Regions from separate parts of the Cytobacillus dafuensis genome, predicted to be linked through region 1. Evidence: predicted binding sites of a transcription regulator. Region 1 holds the regulator's gene; each other region holds the start of a gene.
What was found. The regulator CtsR, encoded in region 1, represses protease genes until heat stress. The targets are predictions, from matches to a motif close to ATGGTCAATAAAGGTCAAACA.

Region 2: a site for CtsR is predicted at 2,220-2,240, ahead of clpB (ATP-dependent chaperone ClpB). Genes of this name have one in related genera too.
Region 3: a site for CtsR is predicted at 1,883-1,903, ahead of clpP (ATP-dependent Clp endopeptidase proteolytic subunit ClpP). Genes of this name have one in related genera too.

What each region holds. Positions count from the first base shown of each region.
Region 1 is NZ_CP042593.1:101,363-105,652, forward strand. Features, by position in the region: rRNA gene FSZ17_RS00525 (23S ribosomal RNA) at 1-1,630, shown strand, start outside; rRNA gene rrf (5S ribosomal RNA) at 1,696-1,812, shown strand; gene FSZ17_RS00535 (CtsR family transcriptional regulator) at 2,200-2,661, shown strand; gene FSZ17_RS00540 (protein-arginine kinase activator protein McsA) at 2,690-3,235, shown strand; gene FSZ17_RS00545 (protein-arginine kinase McsB) at 3,238-4,290, shown strand, end outside.
Region 2 is NZ_CP042593.1:1,716,511-1,720,800, forward strand. Features, by position in the region: gene FSZ17_RS08125 (carbamoyl-phosphate synthase (glutamine-hydrolyzing) large subunit) at 1-663, shown strand, start outside; gene argF (ornithine carbamoyltransferase) at 680-1,636, shown strand; gene FSZ17_RS08135 (YjzC family protein) at 1,741-1,920, shown strand; gene clpB (ATP-dependent chaperone ClpB) at 2,296-4,290, shown strand, end outside.
Region 3 is NZ_CP042593.1:4,382,886-4,387,175, reverse strand. Features, by position in the region: gene whiA (DNA-binding protein WhiA) at 1-849, shown strand, start outside; gene FSZ17_RS20915 (HPr family phosphocarrier protein) at 887-1,144, shown strand; gene clpP (ATP-dependent Clp endopeptidase proteolytic subunit ClpP) at 1,193-1,795, opposite strand; tRNA gene FSZ17_RS20905 (tRNA-Arg) at 2,097-2,168, shown strand; gene rpoN (RNA polymerase factor sigma-54) at 2,673-4,004, shown strand; gene FSZ17_RS20895 (glutaredoxin family protein) at 4,019-4,273, shown strand.

The DNA.
Region 1 (4,290 bases):
TATGAGTAGCGAAAGATGGGTGAGAATCCCATCCACCGAATGCCTAAGGTTTCCTGAGGAAGGCTCGTCCGCTCAGGGTTAGTCGGGACCTAAGCCGAGGCTGAAAAGCGTAGGCGATGGACAACAGGTTGATATTCCTGTACCACCTCTTTACCGTTTGAGCAATGGGGGGACGCAGGAGGATAGGGTAAGCGCGCTGCTGGAATAGCGCGTCCAAGCAGTTAGGCTGCAAGCGAGGCAAATCCCGCTTGCATAAAGGCTGAGCTGTGACGGCGAGGGAAATAAAGTACCGAAGTTCCTGAATCCACACTGCCAAGAAAAGCCTCTAGCGAGGGAAAAGGTGCCCGTACCGCAAACCGACACAGGTAGGCGAGGAGAGAATCCTAAGGTGAGCGAGAGAACTCTCGTTAAGGAACTCGGCAAAATCACCCCGTAACTTCGGGAGAAGGGGTGCTCATTTGGGTGAATAGCCCGGATGAGCCGCAGTGAATAGGCCCAGGCGACTGTTTAGCAAAAACACAGGTCTCTGCGAAGCCGTAAGGCGAAGTATAGGGGCTGACGCCTGCCCGGTGCTGGAAGGTTAAGAGGAGGGGTTAGCGCAAGCGAAGCTCTGAATTGAAGCCCCAGTAAACGGCGGCCGTAACTATAACGGTCCTAAGGTAGCGAAATTCCTTGTCGGGTAAGTTCCGACCCGCACGAAAGGCGTAACGATCTGGGCACTGTCTCAACGAGAGACTCGGTGAAATTATAGTACCTGTGAAGATGCAGGTTACCCGCGACAGGACGGAAAGACCCCGTGGAGCTTTACTGTAGCCTGATATTGAATTTCGGTACAGCTTGTACAGGATAGGTAGGAGCCTTGGAAGCCGGAGCGCTAGCTTCGGTGGAGGCATCGGTGGGATACTACCCTGGCTGTATTGAAATTCTAACCCGCACCCCTGATCGGGGTGGGAGACAGTGTCAGGTGGGCAGTTTGACTGGGGCGGTCGCCTCCTAAAAAGTAACGGAGGCGCCCAAAGGTTCCCTCAGAATGGTTGGAAATCATTCGAAGAGTGTAAAGGCATAAGGGAGCTTGACTGCGAGACCTACAAGTCGAGCAGGGACGAAAGTCGGGCTTAGTGATCCGGTGGTTCCGCATGGAAGGGCCATCGCTCAACGGATAAAAGCTACCCCGGGGATAACAGGCTTATCTCCCCCAAGAGTCCACATCGACGGGGAGGTTTGGCACCTCGATGTCGGCTCATCGCATCCTGGGGCTGTAGTCGGTCCCAAGGGTTGGGCTGTTCGCCCATTAAAGCGGTACGCGAGCTGGGTTCAGAACGTCGTGAGACAGTTCGGTCCCTATCCGTCGTGGGCGCAGGAAATTTGAGAGGAGCTGTCCTTAGTACGAGAGGACCGGGATGGACGCACCGCTGGTGTACCAGTTGTTCTGCCAAGAGCATCGCTGGGTAGCTATGTGCGGAAGGGATAAGTGCTGAAAGCATCTAAGCATGAAGCCCCCCTCGAGATGAGATTTCCCATAGCGTCAAGCTAGTAAGACCCCTGAAAGATGATCAGGTTGATAGGTTTGAGGTGGAAGCGTGGTGACACGTGGAGCTGACAAATACTAATCGGTCGAGGACTTAACCAAATTGATTACTCGAATTCTTCTTCAACATTATCTAGTTTTGAGGGAACAAAACCTCAATTTCACAGTTTGGTGGCGATAGCGAGAAGGTCACACCCGTTCCCATCCCGAACACGGAAGTTAAGCTTCTCAGCGCCAATGGTAGTTAGGGGCTGTCCCCTTGTGAGAGTAGGACGTCGCCAAGCAAAATGAAGAACAGCTAAATGAGGCTGTTCTTTTTTATTTATGTTCGAAGAACATTTGAAAATTTGTATAAAAATGAGAAGAAATTTAGAAAGTAACCCCCGCCGCTTATTCAAAGCCGAGGCTGAACACGGAAGTTAAGATTCTACGCCATGGTATTTAGGGGCTGTCCCCTTGCTAGAGTAGGACGTCGCTAGGTAAATTAAAAGAGTATCCACTGGATACTCTTTTTTGTTTATTTGTGAACTCGGACAACGTAAAAATTAATTCACATGTTTGGGAATAAAAAAATATGGAAAAATTATTAGTACCTGTTCATTGCACGAGAAAGCGTAGTTATGTATAATTTAAGTCAAATATAGTCAAAGTCAGATTGAGGGGGAGGAATATTGAGAAATATCTCAGATATTATAGAAGATTATTTGAAAAGAGTTTTAGAAATGAGTGAGCGAGAAATTGTTGAAATTAAAAGGAGTGAAATTGCAGATAAATTTCAATGTGTCCCGTCCCAGATAAACTACGTAATTAATACAAGATTTACAATAGAAAAAGGGTATGTTGTAGAAAGTAAACGTGGTGGCGGCGGATATATAAGAATTATGAAAGTGCAATCATATGACCACGCTCATTTAATTGATCAATTATTAACTTTAATACAAAGTCGCATAGCTCAGAGTAGTGCAGAGGATGTAATTATAAGACTTGTCGAAGAGGAGATCATTACAAAAAGGGAAGCGAAAATAATGCTAAGCGTTATCGATCGTTCGGTCCTATATATTGATCTTCCATATAGAGATGAGCTGCGTGCAAGAATGTTAAAGGCCATGTTAACGACTTTAAAATATAAATAGAAAAACGGAAGCTGGAGAGGATGAAAACATGATTTGCCAAGAATGTAATCAAAGGCCGGCAGCGCTTCATTTTACGAAAATATTGAATGGAGAGAAGGCAGAATATCATTTATGTGATAAATGTGCCCAAGAAAAAGGCGATATGTTCATGCTCGGTGCACCGGGTTTTTCAATTAATAATTTGTTAGCGGGATTGCTGAATATTGAACCCACCTTTCAAAAGACGGAGCAAGATCCATTCCAGCAGGAAGAAATTTTACAATGTGATCAATGCTCAATGACCTTCCAACAATTCATTAAGGTAGGAAGATTTGGCTGTGCTCATTGTTACCAAGCATTTGAAGAACAGCTTAAACCAATTTTAAAAAGACTGCATAGTGGGAATTCAGTCCATAATGGAAAAATACCAGCTAGGATTGGCGGAAGTATCCACTTAAGAAAAAATATTGAGGAATTGAAGCAAAAGCTTAAAGAGTCCATCGTGAAAGAGGAATTTGAAAGAGCTGCAGAAATTAGAGACGAAATTCGCTTACTTGAAAGCAAATTAAATGCGAAGGTTGAGGGGGGAGAGTAAGCTTGTCGCTAGAACGCTTCATTAATCAAGCTGTCAGCTCCTGGATGAGTGCTGAGGGCCCTGATTCAGATATAATATTAAGTTCAAGAATTCGGTTAGCCCGGAATATAAAACAATACAAGTTTCCTACACTATTTACGAATGACGAAGCCAAGTCAGTCATTCATATGATAAAGAAAAAGGTAGAGGAAAAATCATTTTCTACGCTTGGAAATTTAGAGTTATTACTGATGGATGAGCTTCAGCCTCTCCAAAAAAGGGTTCTAATGGAAAAGCATTTAATCAGTCCGCATCTTGCAGAGAATTCCTCACATGGTGCTTGCGTTCTTTCCGAAAATGAAGAATTAAGCATTATGATTAATGAAGAGGACCATATTAGAATCCAGTGTTTATTTCCAGGCTTCCAATTGTCTGAGGCTTTAAATATCGCAAATGAAATTGATGATTGGCTTGAAGTAGAAATTGACTATGCCTTTGATGAAAAGGTTGGCTACCTAACAAGCTGTCCGACAAATGTTGGTACAGGGTTAAGGGCTTCTGTAATGGTACATTTACCAGGCCTTGTTTTAACTCAACAAATGAACCGGATCATTCCAGCTATTAATCAACTTGGCTTAGTTGTTAGAGGAATTTATGGTGAAGGCAGCGAAGCATTAGGAAACATCTTTCAAGTATCAAATCAAATCACTCTTGGAAAGTCAGAAAAGGATATTGTAGAGGATCTAAAGAGTGTTGTAAGTCAACTTATTTCTCAGGAAAGATCAGCCCGGGAAGCATTAGCTAAAACTTCTAACATACAATTAGAAGACAGAGTCTTCCGCTCTTATGGGATATTATCAAACTGCCGAATTATTGAATCGAAAGAAGCAGCTAGATGTTTATCAGATGTTCGGCTTGGGATTGATATGCAGTATCTAAAAAACATTTCCAAGAATATTTTAAATGAATTAATGATCCTGACGCAGCCTGGATTTTTACAACAGTATGCAGGGGGACCACTAAGACCTCATGAACGGGATATTCGGCGAGCGTCATTAATAAGAGAAAGAATAAAA
Region 2 (4,290 bases), 1.6 Mb from region 1:
CTTATGAATATCCAATTTATCATACAGGGTGATAATGTTTATTTATTGGAAGTAAATCCTCGTGCAAGTAGAACTGCACCCATTATTAGCAAAGTAAGTAATGTCCCACTTGTTCAAATTGCGACAAAGGTATTGCTCGGGAAATATCATTTGTCAAAAGATATTTTGCCTTTTGATAAGAAGTGGGAATTTACATGTGTTAAATACCCTGTTTTTTCTAATTACGCATTGAAGGGTCTTGATTCGAAAGTAGGACCAGAAATGAAATCAACAGGGGAAGGAATATCTATAGCGTCTGGCTTTAACGAAGCAATGAGAAAATCCTTTCATACTAGCATAAACCAAAAAGAAATCACGAAAGTAATCATTGCTGATGGAGAAGAAAAGCATGAATTATCATCGCTTGCTATGCAATCTGGAATCAACCCAGTGCATACAAAAACGATGGATCAAACTGTAACTGAAAATGAAACGATTGTCCTCTATAATCCAAATCAAAGTGATGAAGACATTAAAATGAGAGAGATTGCTGTTAGGAATCGGTTTCTTACGTTTACTGAAAAGGAAACATTTATTGCATTTTTGCAATCCGTGAAAGTAAAGGATTGGGACGTTCGTTCCATTCATGATTGGCAAGAACAATTAAGTAAAAGTTTAATTTAAAGGGAGTGAATATATTTTGATTTCAATTCAAGCTGATGAAAAAAAAATAAATATAAAAGGTAAGGATTTTTTAACATTAGCCGATTTTTCCCCGGAGGTTATTAATGGCTTACTATTAAAAGCAAAAAAGCTAAAAAGTGCGTCTTTACTTGGATATCATTCTTCACCTCTGAAAGGGAAAATATTAGGAATGATTTTTGAGAAATCTTCGACACGAACAAGAGTATCATTTGAAGCAGGTATGCTTCAATTAGGCGGTAATGCCTTATATTTAAACAGTCAAGACATGCAATTAGGTAGAGGTGAGTCTATTGCTGATACAGCTAAGGTACTCTCACATTATGTTGATGCGATTATGATTCGCACCTTTTCCCATCATACGATTGAAGAACTTGCTTATCATGCAACAGTTCCTGTCATTAACGGATTAACAGATCTTTTTCACCCATGCCAGGCACTTGCAGATTTATTAACTCTTCAGGAGAAAAAAGGGGATCTTCCTGGATTAAAGCTTGTATATGTAGGTGATGGAAACAATGTGGCTCATTCATTAATGATTGCAGCTTCCAAAATAGGCATGGACATTACGATTGCCTGTCCTGTTGGTTATGAGCCTAAAAAAGAAATCGTGAAGATGGCTAAGGAATTTGCTGCTGCAAGTGGTTCTAATGTAACCATTACTAATAATGCTGTCGAAGCTGTGAATGATGCAGACGCTATTTATACGGATGTCTGGACGAGTATGGGGCAGGAATCAGAAAACGAACAGAGACTAAAGGTGTTTTCAAACTTTCAAGTAAATGAAAGTCTTGTTCAAAAAGCGAAAGATGACTTCATTTTTCTTCATTGTTTGCCTGCTCATAGAGGGGAAGAAGTATCTACAGCTGTCATTGATGGACCAAATTCAGCTGTTTTTCAACAGGCTGGAAATAGACTACATGTGCAAAAAGCACTTCTATCAGAAATAATGTAGAATGCTTGAAAAGTCAATAAAGAATGGAAAAAGATGTTTTCATGATGATTTTTGAAATTGGAAATAATATTAAAGATTTTAGGAATGAAGGAGGGGAATAAAATATGGGACAAAATCGACAATTTAGACCTGGACATAAAGCGCCTAATAATGGAATTTATATTGAAGTTGGGGAAACAGGAAGCAATGTGAACAATCCACAAATGATTAGGCTAAAAGCAGGGGACCGGTTTCCAGAAAACTCAAATCACAATCGTGTTTGGACGTATCAAAGAAAGCCATAAAGTGAAACTTTAATCAGTGGGGGTTTTCTTCATCCCCTACTGATTATTAGTTGAACCAATCACGCTCAAAACGCCACGTCCTATGGCTTTCGCCTGACTAGGACATCCTGTCCGTCGTCGGGCTTTTACGGGCAGTTTATCTCCCACCTAACTTCTTTGCTTTCGCTGAATTTTGAGGTGGGAGTATTACTGCCCGTTAATGCGGGATAAAATAGAAAAGTGAAAGTATTTACAAAAATGAATGAAATTACATTGGCCATCCTTTTATGGGTGGCTTTACATATGCTATAATATACACAAAGGTCAAAAAAGGTCAGAATTAATATCTAGCTCTGAGCGCGATTGGCTCTCCGCTTTTTAAAAAGGAGGATAAGCATGGATATAAACAAAATGACAGAACGGATGCAGGATGGTTTCATGACTGCACAAAATATTGCAATACGAGAACATCAACAAGAGGTAGACGACGTCCACTTATTTTTAGCACTATTAGAACAAGAAAATAGTTTGATGACCTCAATTCTGCAAAAAATGCATGTTTCGACTGACGACTTAATTAGTAATCTGCAACAGCTTTTAAGAAAAAAGCCTCAAGTATCTGGTACTGGGATTGAGCAAGGAAAGCTGTATATTACAGGGAATCTACAACGGATAATAGCAGAAGCAGATTCAATCATGAAGAATTTTGGTGACGACTATCTCTCAGTTGAGCATATTTTACTTGCGACTATTTTATCAAAATCAGACGTTGCTGATATTTTAAAACAAATAGATGTGAATAGGGAAACGCTGGGGCTGGCAATTAAAGATATAAGGGGGAATCAAAGAGTGACATCTCAAAATCCAGAAGCTACATATGATGCATTAAAAAAATATGGCAGGGATTTAGTCGCAGAGGTAAAGGCTGGAAAGGTTGATCCTGTAATCGGAAGGGATAGTGAAATCAGGAATGTAATCAGAATTCTTTCAAGAAAAACAAAAAATAATCCAGTATTAATTGGAGAGCCTGGTGTTGGTAAAACGGCGATAGTAGAAGGACTGGCTCAAAGAATTGTACGTAGAGATGTGCCTGAAGGATTAAAGGATAAAACAATCTTCTCACTTGATATGAGCGCCTTAATAGCTGGAGCGAAATTTAGAGGGGAATTTGAAGAGCGGCTTAAAGCTGTTTTAAATGAAATTAGAAAAAGTGAAGGACAAATTCTTCTTTTTATCGATGAGATTCATACTATTGTTGGAGCTGGGAAAACAGAAGGAGCTATGGATGCGGGTAATATGCTGAAACCTATGCTTGCTCGCGGTGAATTACATTGTATCGGTGCAACTACACTAGACGAGCATAGAAAATACATTGAAAAGGATCCTGCGTTAGAAAGGCGTTTTCAGCAAGTACTCGTTCAGGAGCCAAATGTGGAGGATTCCATTTCTATTTTGAGAGGATTAAAAGAAAGATATGAAATCCATCATGGAGTAAATATTCATGATCGGGCATTAGTTGCCGCAGTTACATTATCTGACAGATACATTTCAGATCGATTTCTTCCAGATAAGGCCATTGATTTAGTTGACGAAGCATGTGCAATGATCAGAACGGAAATTGATTCAATGCCTTCAGAGCTTGATGAAGTGACGAGAAGAGTTATGCAGCTTGAAATTGAAGAAGCTGCATTAAGAAAAGAAAGCGATGCGGCAAGTAAATCAAGGCTGATATCCTTACAAAAAGAATTGGCAGAACAAAAGGAAAAAGCTTATACAATGAAGGCGAAATGGCAGCTTGAAAAAGAAGGTATTCAAAAGGTACAAGAAAAAAGAGAAGTACTTGAAAAAATGCGCCGAGAACTGGAAGAAGCAGAAAATGAATATAATTTAAACAAAGCTGCAGAGCTTCGTCATGGAAAAATTCCTGCACTAGAAAAGGAATTAAAACAACTTGAGCAAGAAGTGAATGAGAATGAAGGGGAAAGACTATTAAAAGAAGAAGTAACGGAAGAAGAAATTGCTAATATCGTCGCAAGATGGACAGGAATTCCCGTTGTTAAGCTTGTGGAAGGTGAACGAGATAAGCTTCTACGGTTAGAAAGCATCTTGCATGAACGTGTTATTGGGCAGGATGAAGCGGTTCAGCTTGTTTCTGATGCTGTCCTTCGTGCAAGAGCGGGAATCAAAGATCCAAACCGTCCAATCGGTTCATTCATTTTTCTTGGCCCAACTGGTGTAGGGAAGACGGAGCTTGCAAAAGCTTTAGCACAAAGCTTGTTTGATAGTGAAGAACAAATGATTCGCATCGATATGTCTGAATACATGGAGAAGCATGCAGTTTCAAGATTGATAGGTGCTCCCCCAGGATATGTTGGATACGAAGAGGGCGGA
Region 3 (4,290 bases), 630 kb from region 1:
AACGGATCGCTATCTTTCTCCAACAGAAAGCTAATTGTCGATATACAGACTGAAAATGCAGCTATCGCAAGAAGAATCTATATTCTTATAAAGAAGAACTATCAAGCACAGGTAGAGCTCCTTGTCAGAAAGAAGATGAGACTAAAGAAGAATAATGTTTATATTGTCAGATTGTCGGAGAAGGCAAGTGAGATTCTAGATGATTTGAAGATATTAAGCGATGGCTTTGTTTTTACACATAATATTTCTGAAGCCTTGATTAAAAAGAAATGTTGTAAGCGTTCTTATTTACGTGGTGCTTTTCTAGCTGGAGGATCGGTTAATAATCCAGAAACATCATCCTATCATCTTGAAATTTTTTCACTATATAAGGAGCATAACGACTCTTTAAGTGAATTAATGAATACTTTTGGCCTGAATAGTAAAACACTTGAAAGGAAAAAAGGGTTTATTACATACTTAAAAGAAGCTGAAAAGATTACAGAATTTTTAGGTGTGGTAGGAGCGCATAATGCACTTTTAAAATTTGAAGATATTCGAATTGTTCGTGATATGCGAAATTCGGTAAATCGACTCGTAAATTGTGAAACAGCGAACTTAAACAAAACAATTGGTGCTGCCCTTCGTCAAGTAGAAAATATTCGATTTATTGATGAAACAGTCGGCCTTCATATATTGCCAGATAAACTGAAGGAAATTGCTGAACTGCGAGTTGCCTATCAGGATGTTACATTAAAGGAACTTGGTGAAATGGTTTCTGGAGGTACAATAAGTAAGTCAGGGATTAATCACCGCTTAAGAAAAATAGATGAGATTGCAGATAAACTGAGAGCAGGAGAATCGTTATGAAAAATAATCAGATTCTATTAGGGGAGGAAAGCGAGCAATGGTAGAGAAAAAGGTTGAAGTGAAACTGAAAACAGGATTACAGGCAAGACCCGCGGCATTATTTGTTCAAGAAGCAAACAGATTTTCATCAGATGTTTTTCTTGAGAAGGATGGAAAGAAAGTCAATGCGAAAAGCATCATGGGTTTAATGAGCCTTGCTGTTAGCTCAGGTTCAGTCGTGACTTTGATTGTAGATGGCAAAGATGAAGTCGATGCAATTGAAGAATTAGCTGAATTTATTCAGCAGGAAAATTAGTAAAAAACAACTCGCATGATTAGGCATGCGAGTTTGTTTTTTATTAGCTTATTTCTTTTTTTCTTCTGCTGTATTGCGTGAAATAATTTTGTCTACTAAACCGTATTCTAATGCCTTTTCAGCAGTCATGAAGTTGTCACGGTCTGTATCTCTTGCGATGACTTCTAATGGCTGGCCTGTGCGCTCTGATAGAATAGTGTTTAGTTTGTCGCGAAGGAATAGGATACGCTTAGCAGCAATTTCAATTTCAGTTGCCTGACCTTGTGCACCGCCTAATGGCTGGTGGATCATAACTTCACTGTTTGGTAAAACGAAACGCTTGCCTTTTTCACCAGCTGCAAGCAGGAAAGCTCCCATAGAAGCAGCCATTCCTGTACAAATCGTTGATACATCTGCTTTAATATACTGCATTGTGTCATAAATCGCCATTCCAGCAGTAATACTTCCGCCTGGGCTGTTAATGTATAAGGTAATATCTTTCTCAGGGTTTTCTGCTTCCAAGAATAATAATTGTGCAACAATGGAGTTTGCTACATTATCATCAATGGCACTTCCAAGCATGATAATACGATCTTTTAAAAGACGAGAGTAAATATCGTATGCACGTTCTCCACGGTTTGTTTGTTCAATAACTGTAGGGATTAGGTTCATCTTCTAAAATCCTCCTTTAAAAATGAGATAAACATACAAAGATGTAAGTAAACGATTTTTTGCTGTATGTAGTATTATGATACACTGATGGTCAATAAAGGTCAAACAAATCGCTTGGATAGATTAGCTAATTTGTTCGACACACTTTTCTTATTCCTCCGTTCCCATCATTCCCGTTGCTTCAGTTTTTAAACAAAAGTTTTCTTGCAAAGTTCAAAAAATTAACCTATAATTAATAATCGTAACACTATAGAAAGCATGATTTTTTTAAAGAGAATGCTCAAAAAACATTTCTTCATATGCCCTCGTGGTGCAACGGATAGCACGTGAGATTCCGGTTCTTAAGATGTGGGTTCGATTCCTGCCGAGGGCGCTACTTATACTTGATACTATTGCGTTTTTAAAACGTGATAGTATTTTTTTATTCATTTCAGATAGCCTGACGGTTCATGAGACCACTAAAGCAAATAAAACGCCGAGAAGCGGTCTCATGGAGGGTTCATAAGACCACCGAAGCCAAAAAATCGCCAAGAAGAGGTCTCATGGAGGGTTCATAAGACAACTAAAGCCAAAAAATCGCTAAGAAGAGGTCTCATGGAGGGTTCATAAGACCACCAAAGCCAAAAAATCGCATAGAAGCGGTCTCGTAGGGGTTTCATGAGACCACCAAAGCAAAGATATCTCCAAAAAGTGGTCTCATAAGACCGCCTTTCTTTTTACAAAAGAAGAAATGCTCAATCAAATTAAAAAAATAATAAAATTAAAGAATATATTGTCCATTAATAACCAAAGGCACTCTCACTTTCCTTAATGCCAATATCTTTCCATTCAACATTGCTCCGCCTTATTGTAAAATGGAGTGAAGGGGGGATGTATGATGAATTTACAGGCTGGGTTATGGCAGCAGCAGACATTAAAGTTAACGATGACTCAGGAGCTGACTCAGGCAATAGCCTTGCTGCAATATAATGCGCAGGAGCTTTCTGCATTCCTTGAAAATAAAGCTTTAGAAAATCCCTTATTGCAAATTGAATCCAATCATGTTCAGGCAATGGACCCCCGCTTTGATCGTACAAAACCAGCGAAAAAAAAGATTGAAAAAGATAAACAAAATTGGATCGAACAAATCGGCAGGAATGAACTATATCTAGAAGAGCACTTAAAGGCTCAGCTTGATTTTAATCTTCTTAATGCTGAAGGAGAAAAGGTATTCAACTATCTTGTTGATTGTTTGGATGAAAACGGTTACTTGCGAGTAGAGCTGGAGGAAATCGCTCTTCGCTTTCATATTTCGGAAGAGGAAGTCTTTCAAACTCTTAAGCTATTACAGGGATTGGAGCCAGCTGGAATTGGTGCCCGTAATTTGCATGAATGCATTCTTCTGCAGCTAAAGAGGCTAGAGAAGAGAAATCCCTTAGCGGAAGAAATAATAGAGAATCATTTCAGTGCTTTCGCGGAGAAGAAGTGGAAAGACATTACCAAAATTCTTGGGATTAAAATGACGGATATTCAAGAGGTTTTTGACTATGTTCAAACATTAAATCCAAGACCTGCCTCCTCTTTTCAGCACGAAAAATCGGCCTATATCATTCCAGATGTTGTCATTGATTGGGATGGGAATTCTTTTTTTGTCAGTGTTTTTGATGAAGCTTTACCGAAGATAAGCTTTAATAATGAATACTACAAACAATTTTCCTCCAATAAAGATAAACAGGTTAAACGCTTTTTACAGGACAACCAACAAGATTATTATTGGATTATGAGAAGCATAGAGCAGAGAAAAGAAACATTATCCAAGGTTTCTTTGAAAATTGTTGAAAAGCAGCAGGAATTTTTCATCAAGGGACCTTCCTATATAAGTCCGATGACTATGAAGGAAATTGCTGATGAGCTGGAAATTCATGAATCAACGGTGAGCAGGGCTGTTCGGGAAAAATATGCTCAAACCCCTTTTGGCACTTTTGAATTGAGATCCTTCTTTTCAAGCACGATTAAAACCACTTCTGACGAGAATACTTCATCAAAGCAAGTCAAGACGATCATAAGCAAAATGATTGAAGGAGAAAATAAGCAAAGACCTTTATCAGATCAAGAGATTGTACAATTGTTAAAAGAAAAGGAAGGGATGGTTGTTTCAAGGAGAACGATTGCGAAGTATCGTGATCAGCTTGGCATCCCATCATCTTCAAAAAGAAAAAGATACGATTGAAAAGGAGAATAACGGTGAATCAAAGTACCCTTGTGCTCTATACGCGGAACCGCTGTCCTTTATGTGATAAAGCCAAAAACATACTATTGGAATTACAAGAAGAGTGGGATTTTCTTTATACTGAAGCAGATATTGATCAAAGTGATGAACTGACTGAAAAATATGGACTTATGATTCCCGTTGTCGAAATTGATGGTGTAGAAGTCCAATATGGCCAGATAGATAAGCAATCTATTATAGAAGTGTTTTCAGAAAAAAGAAAAAGTTAAAAGTTGAACTTCCAGAT